3 regions of the Pseudomonas silesiensis genome follow, and region 3 is predicted to be linked to each of the others. Evidence: riboswitches for the same ligand, from Rfam matches in the RefSeq annotation. Region 3 holds a riboswitch; each other region holds the start of a gene.

Region 1 (6,611 bases), 2.5 Mb from region 3:
GATCAACGGCCGCACCATCACCGGCGAGCAGAACGTCGGCCTGGAAAACAAACAGCAGGTGGAATTGCTCAAGGGGCTTTCCGGTTTGCAGAGCGGCGTCAGCGAGCCCGGCGGGCTGGTCAACTACGTGACCAAGCGGCCGGCCAACGTGCGCTCGGTCACTGTCTCCACGGACGACCGTGGCAGCGGTTACCTGGCCACGGATGTGGGCGGATTCTTCGGCAATGAACAGCAATTCGGGTTACGCGCCAACGTGGCCCATGAAGAGCTGCATTCCTATGTCGAGCACACTAATGGCCAGCGCGACTTCGCCTCCCTGGCCTTCGACTGGAACATCAGCCCCGATGCCCTGCTGCAACTGGATGCCGAGTACCAGACCAGGGAACAACGCTCGGCGCCGGGCTATCAATTGCTTGGCGGCACCCGCCTGCCACACCATACCTCGCCGAAAAAACTGCTGGCACACCAGAGCGGCTCGAACCCCGTCACCACTGATGCGCTGAACCTCAACGGCAACTTCGAATATCGCTTCAGCGATACCTGGAAAGGCACTATCAGCGCCTCGCGCAGCCGGGTGGTGATCGATGACTACAGCGCGTTCGCCTGGGGTTGCTACGGTTCCGCCAGTTGCGCCAGCGCCGCGGTGCCCAACTACTTCAGCCCCGAGGGCGACTACGACCTCTACGACTTCCGCAGCCCGGACGATACCCGTCGCAATGACGAGGTCCAGGCTGCCTTCACTGGCGCCTTCGACACCGTTGGCCTCGGTCACGAACTGAGCGTAGGCGCCAGCGCGTTTCGCCGCGTGGTGGATAAACGCGACACCATCAACGTGATGATCGGCAGCGCCAATATCGATAGCGAACCAGCGGATTTCGCACGCTACGACGGTCCGCTCAACGATTCCTACCGTCGCCTGGACAGCCGCCAGTACGGGCTGTTCTTCAATGACCGGATCAGCTTCAACGAACAATGGCAGACCGTGCTCGGCGGGCGTGAGGTGCGCCTGGATGAAGAGACCTTCGACAGCCAGGGCGAGACTACCCGGCACACCCAACGCTATGTGTTCCTGCCCCAGGCCGCGCTGATCTACAAGCCGCTGCACAACCTGGCGCTGTACACCCGCTACAGCAAGGGTTTGTCCCTGGGCGGCGAAGCGGCGTGGTTCACCACCAACGCCTTTGAAATCCTCGCGCCAACCGTGTCCCGGCAGATCGAGGCGGGCATCAAGTACGACTGGCAGCGCATCAGCCTGGCCGCGGCGCTGTTCCAGATCCGCCAGGCGTACCAGTACTCCCGACCCAATGACGACGGCACGTTCACCTTCACCCAGCAGGGCGAACAGAAGAACACCGGCCTGGAACTTTCTGCCAACGGCTGGGCCAGCCAGCGCCTGCAGATCGCCGCCAGTGTCGCGGCGATCCGCGCCCGGGTCAGCGACAGCGGCACGCCGGCCTATGAAGGTCATCAGGCAATCAATGTGCCGACGCTGCGTGCAAACCTCCAGGGCGACTACGCCCTGCCCGGGATCGATGGCCTGGCCCTGCTCGGCGGGGTGCAATACAGCGCCAGCAAATACGCCAATCGCCAAGGCGGAGTAGAGACCGGCGCCTACGCCATTTTCAACGTCGGCAGCCGCTACAGCACCCGCATCGACGGTTACGACACGGTGTTCCGCCTGACCGTGGACAACCTGTTCGACAAGCGCTACTGGCGTGACGCCGGCGAATACCTGGGCGACGGCTACCTGTTCCAGGGTGCGCCGCTGACGGCCCGGTTGAGCGCCTCCATTAACTTCTGATGATTGCGCCACCTATCGTTCCAGGAGCCATATCGAGCAGGTGCCCGGCGTTGGGGACGGTATGGAACCCGGACTGAGGAGGATGCCTGGCGAACAGTCGAGCGTCCCCCTCGGCACCCGAGAAAAAATACTGGACCATTGAACGGCATGATCGACTACCATGCCGGCCGCCGGTTTCCACATGGGATTAATAGGGAATCCGAGATGCCCGACACGGCATCAATCGGAACTGCCCCCGCAACTGTAGGTGCTGAGCCTGCTCCTGAAATGACCACTGGGATCACTCCCGGGAAGGCTGGAGCCAGGCGTCGACGCATCAGTCAGGAGACCTGCCGGCCAAGCAAATCACTAACCGGCGGGGTGTCCGGGAAGGACATCCTTGCGCCGTGCGTCACGTTCAGTGAGCGCCACGTCAGTGCTTTATTGGCAGCGTTCGATGATGTGTTTCCAGTCCGTACCCCTGCCCCGAGTACGGTCCACTGGAGATTGCGTCATGCTGCTGTCACGCCTTGCCACCCTCGTCACGGCGCTGGGTCTGTCCACCCTCGCCCACGCGGCCCCGACCCACTACCCCCTGACGGTCGAGAACTGCGGCAGCACCCTGACCTTCGAGCAGGCACCGAGCCGCGCCGTGACCATCGGCCAGGCCGGCACCGAAATGCTCTTCGCCCTGGGGCTTGGCAACACGCTGGTCGGCACGTCGCTGTGGTTCAACGAGGTGCTGGCCCAATACAAGACAGCGAACGACCCGATCCCGCGCCTGGCCGATAACGAGCCGAGCTTCGAGGCGGTCATCGGCAAACGCCCGCAACTGGTGGCGGTAGAACTGGAGTGGATGGTCGGCCCGCAAGGCGTGGTCGGTACCCGCGAGCAGTTTCACGAGCTGCAGATCCCGACCTACCTGATGCCCTCCGACTGCGAAGCCAAAGACAACCTGGTCGGTGCCGACGGCACGCGGCTGGAGGCGTTTCGCATCGACAGCATTTACAAAAGCATCAGCCAACTGGCGGAGATTTTCGATGTGCAGGAACGTGGCCGGCAGTTGAACGACGAACTCAAGGCCAGCCTGGCGAGGTCTGTCGCCACGGTGCAGGACAAGGACCTGAAGCACACCAGCGCGCTGTTCTGGTTCTCCAGTGCCAGCCTGGATATCGACCCTTATGTCGCCGGGCACAAGGGCATTCCCGACTTCATGCTCAACACCCTGGGTGTGCGTAACGTGGTGCAATCGGACGAAGAATGGCCGACCGTCGGCTGGGAAACCATCGCCAAGGCTAACCCGACGTTTCTGGTCATCGCGCGCATGGATCGCCGACGCTTCCCCGCTGACGACCACCTCAAGAAACTGGCCTTCCTGCGCAGCGACCCGGTGACCCGCAACATGGACGCGGTGAAAAACAACCGCATCATCATCCTCGACGCCATGGCCATGCAGGCCAGCGTCAGAATGTTCGACGGTCTGGCCACCCTGGCATCCGCCATCGACGGCTATGACCTGCCGAAATGATCAGGACGTTGATTCGCACATTGCTGGCCGCCATGACGCTGCTGCTGGCCATCATTGCCGGCGTGGCCATCGGTGAAACGCCCATCGATCCGGCTGTGGTATTCCAGGTGCTGGCCAACAAACTGTGGGCTGCCGGCCATGTCCTCGACCCGATCGACGAAGGCATCGTCTGGAATTATCGCCTGACCCGCGCGCTGGTGGCGGCGGCCTGCGGGGCGGGCCTGGCCACGTGCGGGGTGGTCCTGCAATCGCTGTTGCGCAATCCGTTGGCCGATCCTTACCTGCTGGGTATCTCCGCCGGCGCCTCGACGGGCGCGGTACTGGTGGCGTTGCTGGGGCTGGGGGCGGGCCTGATTTCGCTGTCGGTCGGGGCGTTTGCCGGGGCTGTTGCCGCCTTCGCCCTGGTGGTATTGCTGGCCCGTGCCAGCGGCTCACCCGGCGGCACCGGGCAAATCATCCTCGCGGGGATTGCCGGTTCGCAGCTATTCAATGCGCTCACGGCGTTCCTGATCACCAAGTCGGCCAGTTCCGAGCAGGCCCGGGGCATCATGTTCTGGTTGCTGGGCAATCTCAGCGGGGTGCGCTGGCCGTCGGTGTGGCTGGCCGTCCCGGTGGCAGTGGCCGGTCTTGCCGTTTGCCTGTGGCATCGGCGGGCGCTGGACGCCTTCACCTTTGGTGCCGACTCCGCCGCTTCGCTCGGCATCCCGGTACGCCGGGTGCAATTGCTGCTGATCAGCTGCGCCGCCCTGGTGACGGCCGTGATGGTCTCGATTGTCGGCTCCATCGGCTTCGTCGGGCTGGTCATTCCCCATGCCGTGCGACTGCTGCTGGGCACCCGCCATGCGCGCCTGCTGCCGGCCAGTGCGCTGGGCGGTGCGCTGTTTCTGATCGCCGCCGATGTGCTGTCGCGAACCCTGATCAAAGGCCAGGTGATCCCGGTCGGGGTCATCACGGCATTGGTCGGCGCGCCGGTGTTCGCGTTGATCCTGATCGGCCGGAGGAATGCCCGATGAATGCCGCCCACCCGGTTATCGGCGATTGCGTGCTGAGTTGTTCCGGCCTCGGGTTCCAGGTTCGCGACGCCCAATTGCTGCACGATATCTACTTGGACGTGCGCCGAGGCGAGACCCTGGGCCTCGTCGGGCCCAACGGCTCGGGCAAATCCACGCTGCTCAAACTGCTGGCTGGCGTGCGCGCCCCCAGCCAGGGGGACATCCACCTCAACGGCCAGCGCCTCAAGACGCTGGCGCGGCGAACCGTTGCGCAAACCCTGGCGGTGGTCGAGCAACAGGCTGACACGCTGGATGCCATCAATGTGTTCGATGCCGTGGCGCTGGGCCGGACGCCCTGGCTGTCGGCCTTGAGTCCGTGGTCGAACGAGGATGCCGCCATCGTCCAGCAGGCACTGTGCGACGTCGATGCGGCGCACCTGAAAGACCGGACCTGGCACAGCCTGTCCGGCGGCGAACGCCAGCGTGTCCACATCGCCCGCGCCCTGGCCCAACGCCCGCAGATACTGTTGCTGGACGAACCGACCAATCACCTGGACATCCAACACCAACTCGCGATCCTGAACGTGGTGCAGGCGCTGCCAGTGACAACATTGATCGCCCTGCATGACCTGAATCAGGCGCTGAGCTGCGATCGTCTGGCGGTACTGGAACGGGGGCGACTGGTGGCCCTCGGAAAGCCGCTTGAGGTGCTGACCCCGCAGCGCTTGCAGGATACGTTTGGCGTGCACGCGCATTATCTGACCGACCCTTTTGACGGCGCGCCTATTCTGCGGTTTCGTTCTGTTTGAGCGGTCGATGTAGAATCAACCCCGTATCACCCTGCTAAAAGGCGCAAGCCCCCCAGCTCATCACCCTTCAACAAGAGATCCTCATGGCAAACCAAGACATCACCTTCGTACCCGATCCCGACGCGGACTCCATCTCCTCCGACGTCGCCGGTTTCGGCGGAATCCTGGTCTCCACCCAGATCCCCACCCGTGCCGACGGCAGCCTGGAACTCGGCGGCATCATCGAGCAAAGCGAATGCACACTGCAGGCACTCAAGGTCGCGCTGGAGCGCGCCGGCAGTTCCATGGACCGGGTCCTGCACCTGACCATCTACCTCACCGACATGGCCGACCGCGCCGCCTTCAACGAGGTCTACCAGCGCTTCTTCGCCAAGCCGTGGCCAGTGCGCGCCGCCGTTGGCGTGGCCTCACTGGCAGTGGAAGGCATGCGGGTCGAAGTCACCGCGATGGCCGCCAAGGGCTGAGCCCGCTAGCGCTCGCAGTCAACTTGCGCAGGCGTTCGCACGGTGGCCGGGGATTTTACCCGGGCCACCGCCATCGCAGCATTGACCAGCCGCAGTGTCGGCACGCGGTATGCATTTGAACGAGCCTTGGAGTCGAGTCCGTCAAATAGAAACGAATGTCTACGCCAACTGCTGCAAATGCCATCTCGCTGGAGTTGACCGCCCCGTAAAACTAAAGGGACGCCATCACCCTAATGCCAGTCAGTTAAGGAAATTGTCACCGCAGGGCGCGGTGTCCCTGGGACTCGCCCGCGCCTCCGGCGTCGACAGAGGGCATGTCACTGGTCGAGTGAACGCAGCAAATCCGTCACTATCAGCTAGAGTGAGTTTTGCCCGATTGCGCAGTATGTTGATCCAAATCAACCAGTAATCGCGGCCATGCAAACCTTTTGAATTTTTTTTGACGCGGCCACTCCTTTGACTATGAGCAAATGGAGGGGCCTCATGAATACCTGTCTTTACATCATCGAGTACAAGCTTCACGGGGAGCCGAAGTCGTTCATCATCCGGGCAAAAATAATGCGCAACGCCGACGCATGGCTTTGGGCAAGCTGTGATGCAGGAATAGCTCCCATACCTAAACCAGGCAGACCGCCGCTTAAAATCATCTCCAAGCCTCAAGCGGAGAAGTATGGAGTGACTGACGTTAAATGGCGCGAATCCGCAAAATTGGATTGGACAGAGGTTTCAACGTCATGACCCAAAACCCGCAGCAATTCGTGATCACCGATTTCAATGTTCCAGGCAGTGTGAGGCTGAAGAAAATCGGCAATACCGCTATCCGCACGCAACACAGGGCCAGTTGTCATTGCGGCGCCGTCATTCTGGAGATCCACCTGCCGGAGGGTGTTCCCGATCCACACCGCTGCGACTGCTCATTCTGTAAACGCAAAGGCGCCGTGGTCGCGGCAGTCGCCTGGGCGGATCTGAAGGTGATCAGGGGCAAGTCCGCGCTGTCGAGGTATCAGTTCGGCAAGCATGTCGCCGAGCATTACTTCT
Region 2 (6,611 bases), 2.1 Mb from region 3:
CCGGCCTGACGGCGAGCCGACTCTTCATCCAGACCTGATCGAAGTAGCGTTTCACGCTCGGCGCGGACCTTGGCGGCCAACGGGTTGAGGTCGTCCGGCTCGTCGAGGGCGGCAACCGCTTGCACGGCCGCGTCGAACAGGCGGATCAGGTTGGCGAAGGCATCCCGGAAGAAGCCGGACACGCGCAGGGTCACGTCCACCCGCGGCCGGTCGAGCAGGCCAAGTGGCAAAATTTCGAAATCGTCGACCCGCTGGCTGCCGGTGGCCCAGACCGGGCGCACGCCCATCAGCGCCATGGCCTGGGCGATGTCGTCGCCACCGGTGCGCATGGTCGCGGTACCCCAGACCGACAGGCCGAGCTGGCGCAGGTGGTCGCCGTGATCCTGCAGATGTCGTTCCAGTATCAGGTTCGCCGACTGGAAACCGATGCGCCAGGCGGTGGTAGTAGGCAGGTTGCGCACGTCCACCGAATAGAAGTTGCGCCCGGTCGGCAGCACGTCCAGGCGCCCGCGGCTGGGTGCACCGCTGGGCCCGGCCATGACGAAACGACCGCTCAAGGCATCGAGCAATCCGCGCATTTCCGCCGGGCCGCAGGCATCCAGGCGCGGCGCGACGACTTCGCGCAGATTGTCGATGATGGCGCTGACCTCAGACCAACCTGGACCCTGTGGGAGCGAGCTTGCTCGCGATAGCGGAGTGTCAGTCGACATTGCTTTACCTGACACACCGCTATCGCGAGCAAGCTCGCTCCCACAGAGTTCAGTCGACATTGATTTGCCTGATACACCGCTTTCGCGAGCAAGCCCGCTCCCACAGGGTTCGGGGTTGGCTTGAGGAGGATTTACTGTCTGCGAGATCAGTTGAGCGGCGAACAATTCCAGGCGTTCGCGGGTGTCGCCCGCCGTGCGCCAGACTTCATCGGTGAGGGATTGCAGTTCAATCGGACGGGGCCCGGTCCAGGGTTCCGCCAGCGCACAATCCAGCGGATCGAAACCCAGTTCGAAGGCCTTGGCCAAGGCCCGCAACACACTCGATTGCGCCCCTCGCCCATCGCCACGAGGAATTCGCAGCAGGGCCAGCAAGGTATCGATACGCAGACGCCCGGTCGGCGACTCGCCGAAGATGTGCAGGCCATCGCGGATTTGCGACTCTTTCAAGTCACACAAATAGGTGTCCAGGCGCGGCAGCCAGATCGCCGCATCGGCATCGCTGTCGAGGTGTTCATCCAGTTGCAGTTCGTGGTCGATGTGGCTGTCGCGTACCAGTTGCAGAATGTCCCGCTGCAACTCCCGGGCGCGCCGCGGATCGAGCAATTGCGCGTCGTAATATTCGTCGGCCAGCAGCTCGAGGTTGCGCAGCGGCCCGTAGGTTTCTGCGCGGGTCAGCGGTGGCATCAGGTGATCGATGATCACCGCCTGGGTACGACGCTTGGCCTGGGCGCCCTCGCCCGGATCGTTGACGATAAACGGATAGATGTTCGGCAGTGGGCCGAGCAGTGCATCCGGCCAGCAATTCTCCGACAGACCGACGCCCTTGCCCGGCAGCCATTCGAGGTTGCCGTGCTTGCCGACATGAATCACCCCGTGGGCGCCATAGGTGTTGCGCAGCCAGAAATAGAACGCGAGATAGCCGTGCGGCGGCACCAGGTCCGGGTCATGGTAGACCGCGCTCGGATCGACCTGATAACCCCGGGCCGGTTGAATGCCGACGAAGGTCAGGCCGAAACGCAACCCGGCAATCATCATCCGCCCGCCGCGGAACATTGGATCGGTTTCGGGGCTGCCCCAGCGTTCCAGCACGGCCTGACGGTTGGTTTCGGGGAGCGCGTCGAACATCAGACGGTAGTCGTCCAGTGCCAGGCTTTGATGGCACGGTCGCTGGTCCAGGGTGTCGAGGTCGTTGCTGACGCCGCCGAGCAACTGCTGGATCAACGCGGTGCCGCTGTCCGGCAGTTCGGCCGGTAGCGGATAACCTTCTTTATGCAGCGCACGCAGGATGTTCAGCGCCGCGGCAGGTGTGTCGAGACCGACCCCGTTGCCGATGCGACCGTCGCGAGTCGGGTAGTTGGCCAGGATCAGCGCAATGCGTTTCTCGCCATTGGGTACCCGCCCCAGATCGATCCAGCGTCGGGCCAGTTCGGCGACGAAATCCATGCGTTCCGGTTGTGGTCGATAACACACCACGTCCGACTGGCTGCGCTCACTGCGCCAGGCCAGGTCCTTGAAACTGATCGGCCGGCTGATGATCCGCCCGTCCAGTTCCGGCAGCGCGATGTGCATCGCCAGGTCACGCGGACCGAGGCCCTGCTCGCTGGCGCGCCAACCGGGTTCGTTGTCTTGGGCGCAAATGGCCTGGATCACCGGAATGTTGCGGCGAAACGGTCGCAGCTGCGGCGCTTCGGGGCTCGACTGGGCGAAACCGGTGGTGTTGAGAATCACCTCGGCAGCGACTTCATCCAGCAGGTCTTCGACCACGGCCAGGCAGCCGGGCTCTTTCAAACTGGCCACGGCAATCGGCAGCGGGTTAAGCCCCGTCGCCTGCAACCGCTGGCAGAAAACGTCGATGAAAGCGGTGTTCGCCGCCTGCAGGTGCGAGCGGTAAAACAGCACGGCCGCTACCGGTTGACCGGCTTGCCAGTCGGCTTGCCAATCCTGCAGTGCGGCGGGGCTTTTTTGTGGGTGATAGATCGCGGTGCGCGGCAAGGTCTGCGGCTCGGCCCAGGCGTAGTCGCGATCCAGCCAACGATTGGCGAGGCAGCGAAACAGGTCGAGTGCGTTGGCCATGCCGCCCTGACGCAGGTAATGCCAGAGCCGGTCGCGGTCTTGCGCATCCACGGTGCTCAGGTCGCTGAGTTCCGGATCCGGACGATCATCGCCGGGCACCAGGATCAGCTGCACACCGCGCTCGGACAGCGCCACCAACTGCTCGACGCCATAGCGCCAATAGGCAATGCCGCCGTGCAGTGAAATCAGGATGACCTTGGCGTGACGCAGCACTTCGTCGACATACAGGTCGACCGAGGCGTGATTCTGCACCTGCATCGGATTGGCCAGGCGCACGCTCGGGTAATCGTCCGGCAATTGCTGCGCCGCTTCGGCGAGCAGCGCCAGGCTGGAGTCGCCGCTGCACAGGATCACCAGCTCGGCGGGGGTCTGTCCAAGGTCGGCGATGTTGTCATCCGACACGAAACCGCCGGGCTGGGTCCTGAGCAGGTGCATGGCTTAAACGCTGAGTGCGGCGCGCAATTGCGCTTCGAGCAGTGCCGCGTCCAGTTCCTGGCCAATCAACACCAGGCGCGTGGTGCGAGCTTCATCGGCACCCCACTGACGGTCGAAATGCTTGTCGAAGCGCGTGCCCACGCCCTGGATCAACAGGCGCATCGGCTTGCCCGGGATCGCGGCGAAACCCTTGACGCGCAGGATGCCGTGCTGGACCACCAGTTGGGTCAAGGCATCCAGCAGCAGGCTTTCGTCGGCTTGCGGCAGTTCGATGGAAATCGAATCGAAGGCGTCGTGGTCGTGGTCGTCCTCGCCTTCGTGGTGATGATCATGATGGCTGTGACGGCTGTCGATGTGTTCTTCGGAACCGGCACCGAGGCCGATCAGTACGTCCAGTGGCAGGCGGCCGCTGCTGGCTTCGATGACTTTCACCGCGGGCGGCAGTTCTTCGGCGACTTCCAGGCGCACCCGGGCCAGATCTTCAGGGCTGATCAGATCGGCCTTGTTGAGGATCACCAGGTCGGCGCTGGCCAGTTGGTCGGCGAACAGTTCGTGCAGCGGCGATTCGTGGTCCAGGTTCGGGTCGAGTTTGCGCATGGCGTCGACCTGGTCCGGGAAGGCGGCGAAGGTGCCGGCAGCGACGGCCGGGCTGTCGACTACGGTGATCACCGCGTCAACGGTGCAGGCGCTGCGGATTTCCGGCCACTGGAAGGCTTGCACCAGTGGTTTTGGCAGGGCCAGGCCCGAGGTTTCGATGAGAATGTGATCGAGGTCGCCACGACGGGCCACCAGTTCGCGCATCACCGGGAAGAATTCTTCCTGGACGGTGCAGCACAGGCAGCCGTTGGCCAGTTCGTAGACACGGCCGCTGGCTTCTTCCTCGGTGCAGCCGATGGTGCACTGCTTGAGGATTTCACCGTCGATGCCCAGTTCGCCAAACTCGTTGACGATCACCGCGATGCGACGGCCCTGGGCGTTGTCGAGCATGTGCCGCAGCAAGGTGGTCTTGCCCGAGCCGAGGAAGCCGGTAACGATGGTGACGGGGAGTTTGGCCAGTGTTTTCATTGGATGCCCTTTGGCAAGGTGGCGGGCATACGGGACGACAATCGCAGCGTGCAGGTGCACGCGCGCAAGAGTTCCGCCACCGGATCACCCCGCCCGGTTGTAGTGAGAATCTGTAACGAGGCAGGTCTCCTGGCTGACGGTGTGCCAGTCGTTCGACTGGCGTTTGCTGCGCCTTCCCGCGAACCTGACGGATCAGGGTTTGCAGTGGCGTGGCAGCGAACATCACCGTTCACAGTTGCGGGGGCAGCCGCGGCATCGACCGCGTTCCCTTCTTAGCTTCGGCAGATGCCGAAGAACCTCGAAAGCGCAAGGCTACGCATGGTGTGGGGGCGGGTCAATGTCTTGTGGTCAGCCGTCAGGACACCTTCGCGGGCAAGTCGGATCGCCGCACCGCTCGCTCCTACAAGAGCGCCGCCGACCTGTAGGAGCGAGGCTCGCCCGCGAATGGAGCGCCTCGGTCTCGAATGAGAACCCCTGCCAATTGACGCCCAACCCCCGCCCATGCTCTCCTACACGCCTTGTTACGGGTGCCCTTCACAGGGTGAAACGGGAAACCGGTGAATCATGTGCTTTACTCAAGGCCATGTCAGTCCGGTGCTGCCCCCGCAACGGTAAGCGAGCGAAGCGTCAGATCCACTGTGCCTGCAGTTCGGCATGGGAAGGTGACGCTTACAGGTCCAGGCGACAGCCTGCCCCCTCGTGAGCCCGGAGACCGGCCCGCAACACCCGGTGAACGTTACGTTCACCGCATAACAAACCCGCGGTGGGCGGGCGCTGTTGAGCCTCTGCGCGTCTGGTGCGCAGGGATTTTCCATGCGCTCTATTCACCCGCTGACAGACCAGAGGGAAGCGCCATGTCGATCATCAGCAGCACCGGCAGCAACACAGACAAGAGCACCGCCAGCAGCACCACGACCCTGACTCAACGCCTGACCGCCGCCGCGTGTGCGTCGATCCTTGGCGCGTGCCTTGTGTATTTCGCCGGTTTCTCGCACATCGAGTCGGTGCACAATGCCGCGCACGATACCCGTCACAGCGCCGCCTTCCCGTGCCATTGAGACCTGCCGACATGATCAAGCGTATCGCGCAAACCGCGGGTTTCAGCGGGCTGCTGGCTGCCCTGTTGCTGACCCTGCTGCAAAGTTTCTGGGTTTCGCCGCTGATTATGCAGGCCGAGACCTACGAAAAATCCGAACCGGCGGCTGTTGAAATCCATGAACACGCCGCGGGCGCTGTCGTCGCTCATACCCACGATGCCGAGGCCTGGGAGCCGGAAGACGGCTGGCAGCGCGTGCTGTCGACCACCGGCGGCAACCTGGTGGTCGCAGTCGGTTTCGCGTTGATGCTGGCCGGTCTCTATACCTTGCGCGCCCCGACCAAAACCTCCCAGGGCCTGCTCTGGGGCCTGGCCGGCTATGCGACCTTCGTACTCGCCCCGACCCTGGGCCTGCCGCCTGAGCTGCCGGGAACTGCCGCGGCCGATCTGGCGCAACGACAGATCTGGTGGATCGGCACAGCGGCCTCCACCGCGGCCGGCATCGCCCTGATCGTGTTCAGCCGTCACTGGCTGATGAAGGTCCTGGGCGCCGCGATCCTCGCTGTTCCCCACGTGATAGGCGCGCCACAACCGGAAGTGCACTCGATGCTCGCGCCGCAAGCCCTCGAGTCGCAATTCAAAATCGCTTCGCAGCTGACCAACGTCGCGTTCTGGCTGGCCCTGGGCCTGGTCAGCGCCTGGTTGTTCCGCCGCAAAAGCGATGGCCAATACCAAGCATGACCGATAACAGCGCCGTGCCGACCCTGGTGGTCGGCCTGGGCTGCCAGCGCGGCTGCCCCGTCAGCACGTTGCGCGCATTGCTCGACCAGGCGCTGCAGGCTCATCGAATCGAGCTGAGCCAGGTCAAGGCCCTGGCCAGCATCGACCTGAAGCGCGAAGAACCGGGCCTCATCGAACTGGCCGCGCAGCTCGAGTTGCCGCTGATGTATTTCAGCAGCGAACAGCTGGCCGGTTATCAGCCGCAACTCAGCCACCGTTCGGACATCGCGTTCGAACGCACCGGCTGTTACGGCGTCGCCGAAAGCGCCGCCCTGGCCCTGGCCGAACAACTGGCCCAGGCGCCGGCAAAACTGCTGATTTCGCGACAGAAATATGCCCAGGCCACCCTCGCGTTGGCTGGCGCGGCGTAAAAACCCCGATAATCCCCGCTTTCGATCATGAGCAATCTTCATCTGAAGCCTTGCCCTGGCCCTTTTTCACAGGAACCGACGATGACTGTCTACTTCATTGGCGCAGGTCCCGGCGACCCGGAACTGATCACCGTCAAAGGC
Region 3 (6,611 bases):
GCTGCGCGACGACTAAATCGGGGGTGAGCGCTTAGATGTAATCGAGAAGCCGGGAAGTCACACAAAGTTCGATTGAATTTGCAAATGAGCATGATTGCGGGCATAGTCGCGGCTTCTTTTATAACTATCAGCCACGGTCGTGCCCATGCTCAAGCGCTTCGCACCCCTCGTGCCCCTCGCACTCGTCACCCTGTTGTTCGGTTGCGCTGCTCATACTCCAGCGCCCCAGCAAGAGCAAAATCAGCAGGTTATCAATTCCGTTACCGCCCAATCGAGTTCCGTTCTTCTCCAGGAAGCGATCGAGCAAGAGGCAGCCTCCGATAAAGAGCTCGCCAGCTTCGGCAATGGCAAGTCCTACCAGCTTCCGGTTCTGGCCGACAGCATCCTCGAACGCGGCATGTCCCTGATCGGCACCCGTTACCGTTTCGGTGGCACCTCCGAGGCCGGCTTCGATTGCAGCGGTTTCATTGGTTATCTGTTTCGTGAAGAGGCCGGTATGAACCTGCCGCGCTCGACTCGGGAAATGATCAACGTGGACGCCCCGTTGGTGACCCGCAGCGATCTGAAGCCAGGTGACTTGTTGTTCTTCGCCACCAATGGCCGTCGTGGGCGCGTCAGTCACGCCGGGATCTACCTGGGCGACAACCAGTTCATCCATTCCAGCAGCCGCCGCAGCGGTGGTGTGCGGATTGACAGCCTGGGCGACAGCTACTGGAGCAAGACCTTCATCGAAGCCAAGCGCGCGCTCGCCATGGCGCCGGATTCGACCCCGACGATCGTCACGGCACGCAAGTAAGCGGACATTTTGTAAGGTGAACTTAAAGTCTTACTTGAAGTTTGCCGTGCAGCAGCTAGAATCCTGATCTAATATTGATGGCAAACCGCCTGCGTCCTGCGCAGGCGGTTTTCTTTTCTGCCCTGTCGGTGGAAAAAGCCGCAGCGAGATCAGGATGTTCTGCCCATGACGATGTCGGCCCGCCTCGCAATCATGTTCTTTGCAGCGCTGCTCAGCGCCTGCGCCAGCCGCACACCACCGCCAGCACCGGTGATTCGCGCGCCGCTGGTTTTCGGTCCTTCCCAAGCCTTTTCTCCCGCCGCCGAAGACGTACTGTTTCGTGCGCTCGGCCTCGTCGGCACGCCCTATCGGTGGGGCGGCAATACGCCAGATTCGGGCTTTGATTGCAGCGGGCTGATCGGCTACGTCTACCGCGATGTTGCCGGTATTGCCTTGCCGCGCACGACGCGCGAGATGATCGGCATGCAAGCGGCCAGTGTCGGCAAGGAAGGCCTGCAGACCGGTGACCTGTTGTTCTTTGCCACCAATGGCGGCTCCCAGGTCAGCCACGCCGGGATCTATGTCGGTGAAGGTCGCTTTGTCCATGCGCCGGCCACGGGCGGTACGGTCAAGCTCGACAGCTTGTCCAAGTCCTATTGGCAGAAAGCCTACCTGAGCGCCAAGCGTGTGTTACAACCAGAGCATCTGGCCCATAACCCATAGATAGCTTGAAGAATCTGGTCATGACCGCTCGCACGCTCAATCTCGATGATTCCCTGTATCAATACCTGCTCGACGTCTCCCTCAGGGAGACGCCGCTGCTCAAGCGCTTGCGTGATGAAACCCAGGCGCTGCCCATGGCGCGCTGGCAGGTGGCGCCGGAACAGGGGCAATTCCTTGCGTTGCTGGTGAAACTCACCGGCGCCAGGCGTGTGCTGGAAGTAGGTACCTTCACCGGTTACAGCGCCTTGTGCATGGCGGCGGCATTGCCGGATGACGGTTCGCTGATCTGCTGCGACATCCCCGGCGACTACAACGCGACCGCGCGCCGTTACTGGCAGGAGGCGGGTCTGGCGCAGCGGATCGATCTGCGGTTGGCGCCAGCGCTGGAAACCCTGGCCCAGCTGGATCAGCCAGGACAGTTCGACCTGGTCTTCATCGATGCCGACAAAGCCAATTACCCAAGCTATCTGGAGCATGCGCTGCGCTTGCTGCGGGTCGGTGGGCTGGCGGTGTTCGATAACACCCTGTGGAGCGGGCGGGTGCTCGAGGACAATCCTGAAAGCGCCGATACCCGCGCCATCCAAGGGCTCAATCGGGCCTTGAAGGATGACGTGCGGGTGGATTTGTCGTTGTTGCCGCTTGGTGATGGGTTGACCTTGTGCCGCAAGCGCTAGGCGGGCGATTTTTGAGTGGCCTTGCTGGCCCCATCGCGAGCAAGCTCGCTCCCAGAGTCGACTGGGTTGTTTGATCAAAATGCGATCCCCTGTGGGAGCGAGCTTGCTCGCGATGGGGCCAGCACAGTCAACATCGATGTTGCCTGGTCCACTGCCATCGTCGGATCGCCGCCCGGAGCAGGCTCGCTCCCACAGGTGCTGTGTGTGTCCCGTAAGTGATGGGTATTGCAGCTATTTAGTCGCCGACACCCGCCACACCTTGTTCCCCACATCATCCGCCACCAGCAAACCGCCCTGCCGATCGATCACCACCCCCACCGGCCGACCCATGGCTTTTTCATCGTCGGTGAGGAACCCGGTGAGCACATCGACCGGCTGCCCGACCGGTTTGCCCGCGCTGAATGGCACGAAAATCACTTTATAGCCACTGTGCGGGTCGCGGTTCCATGAGCCATGCTGGCCGATGAAGGCGCCTTCCTTGAACTGCGTCGGCAGGGTGTTGCCTTCGGCAAAGGTCAGGCCCAGCGATGCCGTGTGCGGGCCGACCGCGTAGTCTGGCGCAATGGCCTTGGCCACCAGGTCCGGATTCTGCGGGGTCACGCGCGCATCGACGTGTTGTCCGTAATAGCTGTAAGGCCAGCCGTAGAACCCGCCGTCCTTCACTGAAGTGATGTAGTCCGGTACCAGGTCGCTGCCGATTTCGTCACGCTCATTGACGGCGGTCCACAGCGCTCCACTCTGGGGTTCCCAGGCCAGGCCGTTGGGATTGCGGATCCCCGAAGCAAAGATCCGATGGTTGCCGGTGGCGCGGTCCACTTCCCAGATCGCCGCGCGACCTTCTTCCTGGTCCATGCCGTTTTCGGCGACATTGCTGTTGGAACCCACCGTCACGTATAGCTTGCTCCCGTCCTTGCTGGCGATGACGTTTTTGGTCCAATGATGATTGAGCGTGCCGCCCGGCAGATCGACCACTTTGATCGGGGGCGACTTGATCGCCGTCTCGCCCTCTTCGTAGTGGAACCGCAGCAAGCGGTCGGTATCGGCAACGTACAGGTCAGTGCCGACCAGGGTCATGCCGAACGGCGAATTGAGGTTTTCCAGGAACACCGTCCGGGTTTCGGCAATGCCATCGTGGTCCTTGTCTCGCAGCAACGTGATGCGGTTCGGGCTCGGTACGCCAGCACCGGCACGGCCCATGACTTTCTTCATGACCCAGCCTTTGACGCCTTTGCCGTCATCGGGCTTCGGTGGCGCGTTGGTTTCAGCGACCAGCACGTCGCCGTTGGGCAATACATACAGCCAGCGCGGGTGATCGAGGCCTTCGGCAAAGGCGGCAACCTGAGTCCCCGTCGCGGCGACGGGTTTCGCGCCGTCTGGCCAGCCGATCGCCGGGGCGACGTTCACCGTCGGGATCAGGGTCTTGTTCGGTTCCGGCAGCCTGGGCGACGGTCCGGTGCCGTCCATGACTTGCAGGCTGGAGGTTTCACCGCAGGCGGCGAGTCCACCGGCGAACGCGATGACGAGAACGAGCTGGGGATTGCGCATGCTGATCTTCCCTATGGACGCAGTGATACAAACATAGAGAAGCCCAGAGGCGCGATGGTTCAACCGGTCAGCGGGGCTCTTTCTCAATTGACGCTCCACCCCCAACCCTCTAACCTTCGCGGCTTGTTTCAGGTGCTCTGTGGCCATGGCCGACAGAGTGAAACAGGGAAGTCGGTGAATGACGGTCTTCGAAGGATGAAGCGTCATGATCCCGACGCTGCCCCCGCAACGGTAAATGAGTGAAGACTGCGCCTTGAGCCACTGTGTCGAAGCCGACATGGGAAGGCGCGCAGTTCGGCCAGCGCCGCTCATGAGCCCGGAGACCGGCCTGATCCATCCAGCGGCATCACGGTGGGCGATGCCAGGCTTTTTGCCGTCTATTCTTGTGCCTGCCCGCCGTTATCCAGCCCCAACGGAGAGCTCCCCCATGACTGATACCCCCGATCGTGATGAACGTCACCTGGCGCGCATGCTGCGCAAGAAAGCCGTGATCGATGAACGCATCGCCAATTCCCCGAACGAATGCGGCCTGCTGCTGGTGCTGACCGGCAACGGCAAAGGCAAGAGCAGTTCGGCCTTTGGCATGCTCGCCCGCTCCCTGGGCCATGGCATGCAGTGTGGCGTGGTGCAGTTCATCAAGGGCCGCAACAGCACCGGCGAAGAATTGTTCTTCCGCCGTTTTCCGGAGCAAGTGCGGTTTCATGTGATGGGCGAGGGCTTCACCTGGGAAACCCAGGACCGTCAGCGTGATATCGCGGCCGCCGAAGCCGCCTGGGCCGTGTCCCGGGAACTGCTGAGCGATCCGTCCATCGGCCTGGTGGTACTCGATGAGTTGAACATCGCCCTCAAGCACGGTTATCTCGACCTCGATCAGGTGCTCAGCGACTTGCAGGCGCGTCCGCCGATGCAGCATGTGGTGGTCACCGGTCGCGGTGCCAAACCGGAAATGATCGAACTGGCCGACACCGTGACCGAAATGGGCGTGATCAAACACGCGTTCCAGGCCGGTATCAAGGCGCAAAAAGGCGTCGAATTGTGAGTCAGCCACGTCATTGCCCGGCGGTCTTGATTGCCGCGCCGGCCTCCGGTCAGGGCAAGACCACCGTCACCGCTGCGCTGGCCCGGTTGCACCGCAATCAGGGGCGCAAGGTGCGGGTCTTCAAATGCGGTCCGGACTTCCTCGACCCGATGATTCTCGAGCGCGCCAGCGGTGCGCCGGTGTATCAACTGGACATGTGGATGGTCGGCGAGCAGGAAAGTCGTCGACTGTTGTGGGAAGCCGCAGGTGAAGCCGACCTGATCCTGATCGAAGGGGTCATGGGGCTGTTCGACGGTACACCGTCCAGCGCCGACCTGGCGCGGCACTTCGGTGTGCCGGTGCTGGGTGTGATCGACGGCACTGCCATGGCCCAGACCTTTGGCGCGCTGGCCCTGGGGCTGGCGCGCTATCAGCCGGACTTGCCGTTTGCCGGTGTGCTGGCCAACCGCGTGGGCACCTTGCGCCATGCGCAATTGCTCGAAGGCAGCCTGACTGAAGGCTTGCGCTGGTATGGCGCCTTGTCCCGGGAGACCGGGATCGAGCTGCCGAGCCGTCATTTGGGGCTGGTCCAGGCCAGCGAGTTGAACGATCTCGATCTGCGCCTCGACGCAGCGGCCGATGCCCTGGCCAGCAGTTGCGAGGTGGCGTTGCCACCGGCCGTGGAATTCGCCGCACCCGATGTGATCGCTGCCGAGCCGTTGTTGGCCGGCGTGCGGATCGCCGTGGCCCGCGACGAAGCCTTTGCCTTCACCTATGGCGCGAGCCTGGATCTGCTGCGCGCCATGGGCGCCGAGTTACTGTTTTTCTCGCCGATCCGGGATGCCGGATTGCCGCAGGCGGACAGTCTCTACCTGCCGGGCGGTTATCCGGAATTGCACCATGTGGCGCTGTCACGGAACACATCGATGCTCGACGCGATTCGCGCTCACCATGGGGCGGGCAAACCGTTGCTGGCCGAGTGCGGTGGCATGTTGTATCTGCTGGATTCGTTGACCGATGTCGAAGGCACCCGTGCCGAATTGGTCGGCTTGTTGGCCGGGGATGCGGTGATGCAAAAGCGTCTGGCTGCGTTGGCTTTGCAGGCGGTTGAACTGCCGGAAGGTTTGCTGCGTGGGCACACTTATCATCATTCGTTGACCAGCACCGGGCTTGAGCCGATTGCCCGTGGGCTGAGCCCGAATGGCGGGCGTGGGGCGGAGGCGGTTTATCGTCAGGGGCGGATGACAGCCTCTTATGTGCATTTTTATTTTCCGTCGAATCCGACTGCTGTAGCCGCACTGTTCGCGCCTGACCGTGAGGACGCCTTCGCGAGCAAGCCCGCTCCCACACTGGACCGCGTCGTACCAGAGACCTCATGGGCACCGCTATCAAATGTGGGAGCGGGCTTGCTCGCGAAGAGGCCATGACTGACAACGCATTTACCGAAGCCGAACGCGAAGCGGTCTACCGTGTGATCGCCGAACGCCGCGACATGCGCCACTTCACCGGCGGCACCGTCGCGCCCGAACTACTGCGGCGCCTGCTGGAAGCCGCCCACCAGGCCCCGAGCGTGGGCCTGATGCAGCCCTGGCGCTTCATTCGCATCAGCGACCGTGCCCTGCGCGGCAAAATCCAGCAGTTGGTGGAAGAAGAACGCATCCGCACCGCCGAAGCCCTCGGCGAGCGCAGCGACGAATTCATGAAGCTCAAGGTAGAAGGCATCAACGACTGCGCCGAAGTACTGGTCGCTGCCCTGATGGATGATCGCGACCGGCATATCTTCGGCCGCCGCACCTTGCCGGAAATGGACATGGCCTCCTTGTCCTGCGCCATCCAGAACCTGTGGCTGGCGTCCCGCGCCGAAGGACTGGGCATG

The links. A riboswitch is a leader RNA that binds a small molecule or an ion and turns the genes downstream of it on or off. The one in region 3 is predicted to bind cobalamin.
Region 1: it holds a riboswitch for cobalamin, as region 3 does, so the genes downstream of both, PMA3_RS10525 (ABC transporter substrate-binding protein) here and cobO (cob(I)yrinic acid a,c-diamide adenosyltransferase) in region 3, are expected to answer to the same signal.
Region 2: it holds a riboswitch for cobalamin, as region 3 does, so the genes downstream of both, PMA3_RS12265 (CbtB domain-containing protein) here and cobO (cob(I)yrinic acid a,c-diamide adenosyltransferase) in region 3, are expected to answer to the same signal.

The regions. Positions count from the first base shown of each region.
Region 1 is NZ_CP014870.1:2,300,792-2,307,402, reverse strand. Features, by position in the region: gene PMA3_RS10530 (TonB-dependent siderophore receptor) at 1-1,801, shown strand, start outside; cobalamin riboswitch at 1,956-2,152, shown strand; gene PMA3_RS10525 (ABC transporter substrate-binding protein) at 2,295-3,308, shown strand; gene PMA3_RS10520 (FecCD family ABC transporter permease) at 3,305-4,321, shown strand; gene PMA3_RS10515 (ABC transporter ATP-binding protein) at 4,318-5,109, shown strand; gene PMA3_RS10510 (RidA family protein) at 5,193-5,573, shown strand; gene PMA3_RS10505 (DUF6555 family protein) at 6,057-6,311, shown strand; gene PMA3_RS10500 (GFA family protein) at 6,308-6,611, shown strand, end outside.
Region 2 is NZ_CP014870.1:2,715,684-2,722,294, reverse strand. Features, by position in the region: gene cobN (cobaltochelatase subunit CobN) at 1-3,218, opposite strand, end outside; gene cobW (cobalamin biosynthesis protein CobW) at 3,222-4,283, opposite strand; cobalamin riboswitch at 4,386-4,599, opposite strand; cobalamin riboswitch at 4,792-5,018, shown strand; gene PMA3_RS12265 (CbtB domain-containing protein) at 5,138-5,341, shown strand; gene PMA3_RS12260 (CbtA family protein) at 5,353-6,060, shown strand; gene PMA3_RS12255 (cobalamin biosynthesis protein) at 6,057-6,470, shown strand; gene cobM (precorrin-4 C(11)-methyltransferase) at 6,552-6,611, shown strand, end outside.
Region 3 is NZ_CP014870.1:4,798,333-4,804,943, reverse strand. Features, by position in the region: gene PMA3_RS21150 (C40 family peptidase) at 146-796, shown strand; gene PMA3_RS21145 (C40 family peptidase) at 962-1,498, shown strand; gene PMA3_RS21140 (O-methyltransferase) at 1,519-2,172, shown strand; gene PMA3_RS21135 (PQQ-dependent sugar dehydrogenase) at 2,404-3,717, opposite strand; cobalamin riboswitch at 3,831-4,063, shown strand; gene cobO (cob(I)yrinic acid a,c-diamide adenosyltransferase) at 4,145-4,756, shown strand; gene PMA3_RS21125 (cobyrinic acid a,c-diamide synthase CobB) at 4,753-6,162, shown strand; gene bluB (5,6-dimethylbenzimidazole synthase) at 6,159-6,611, shown strand, end outside.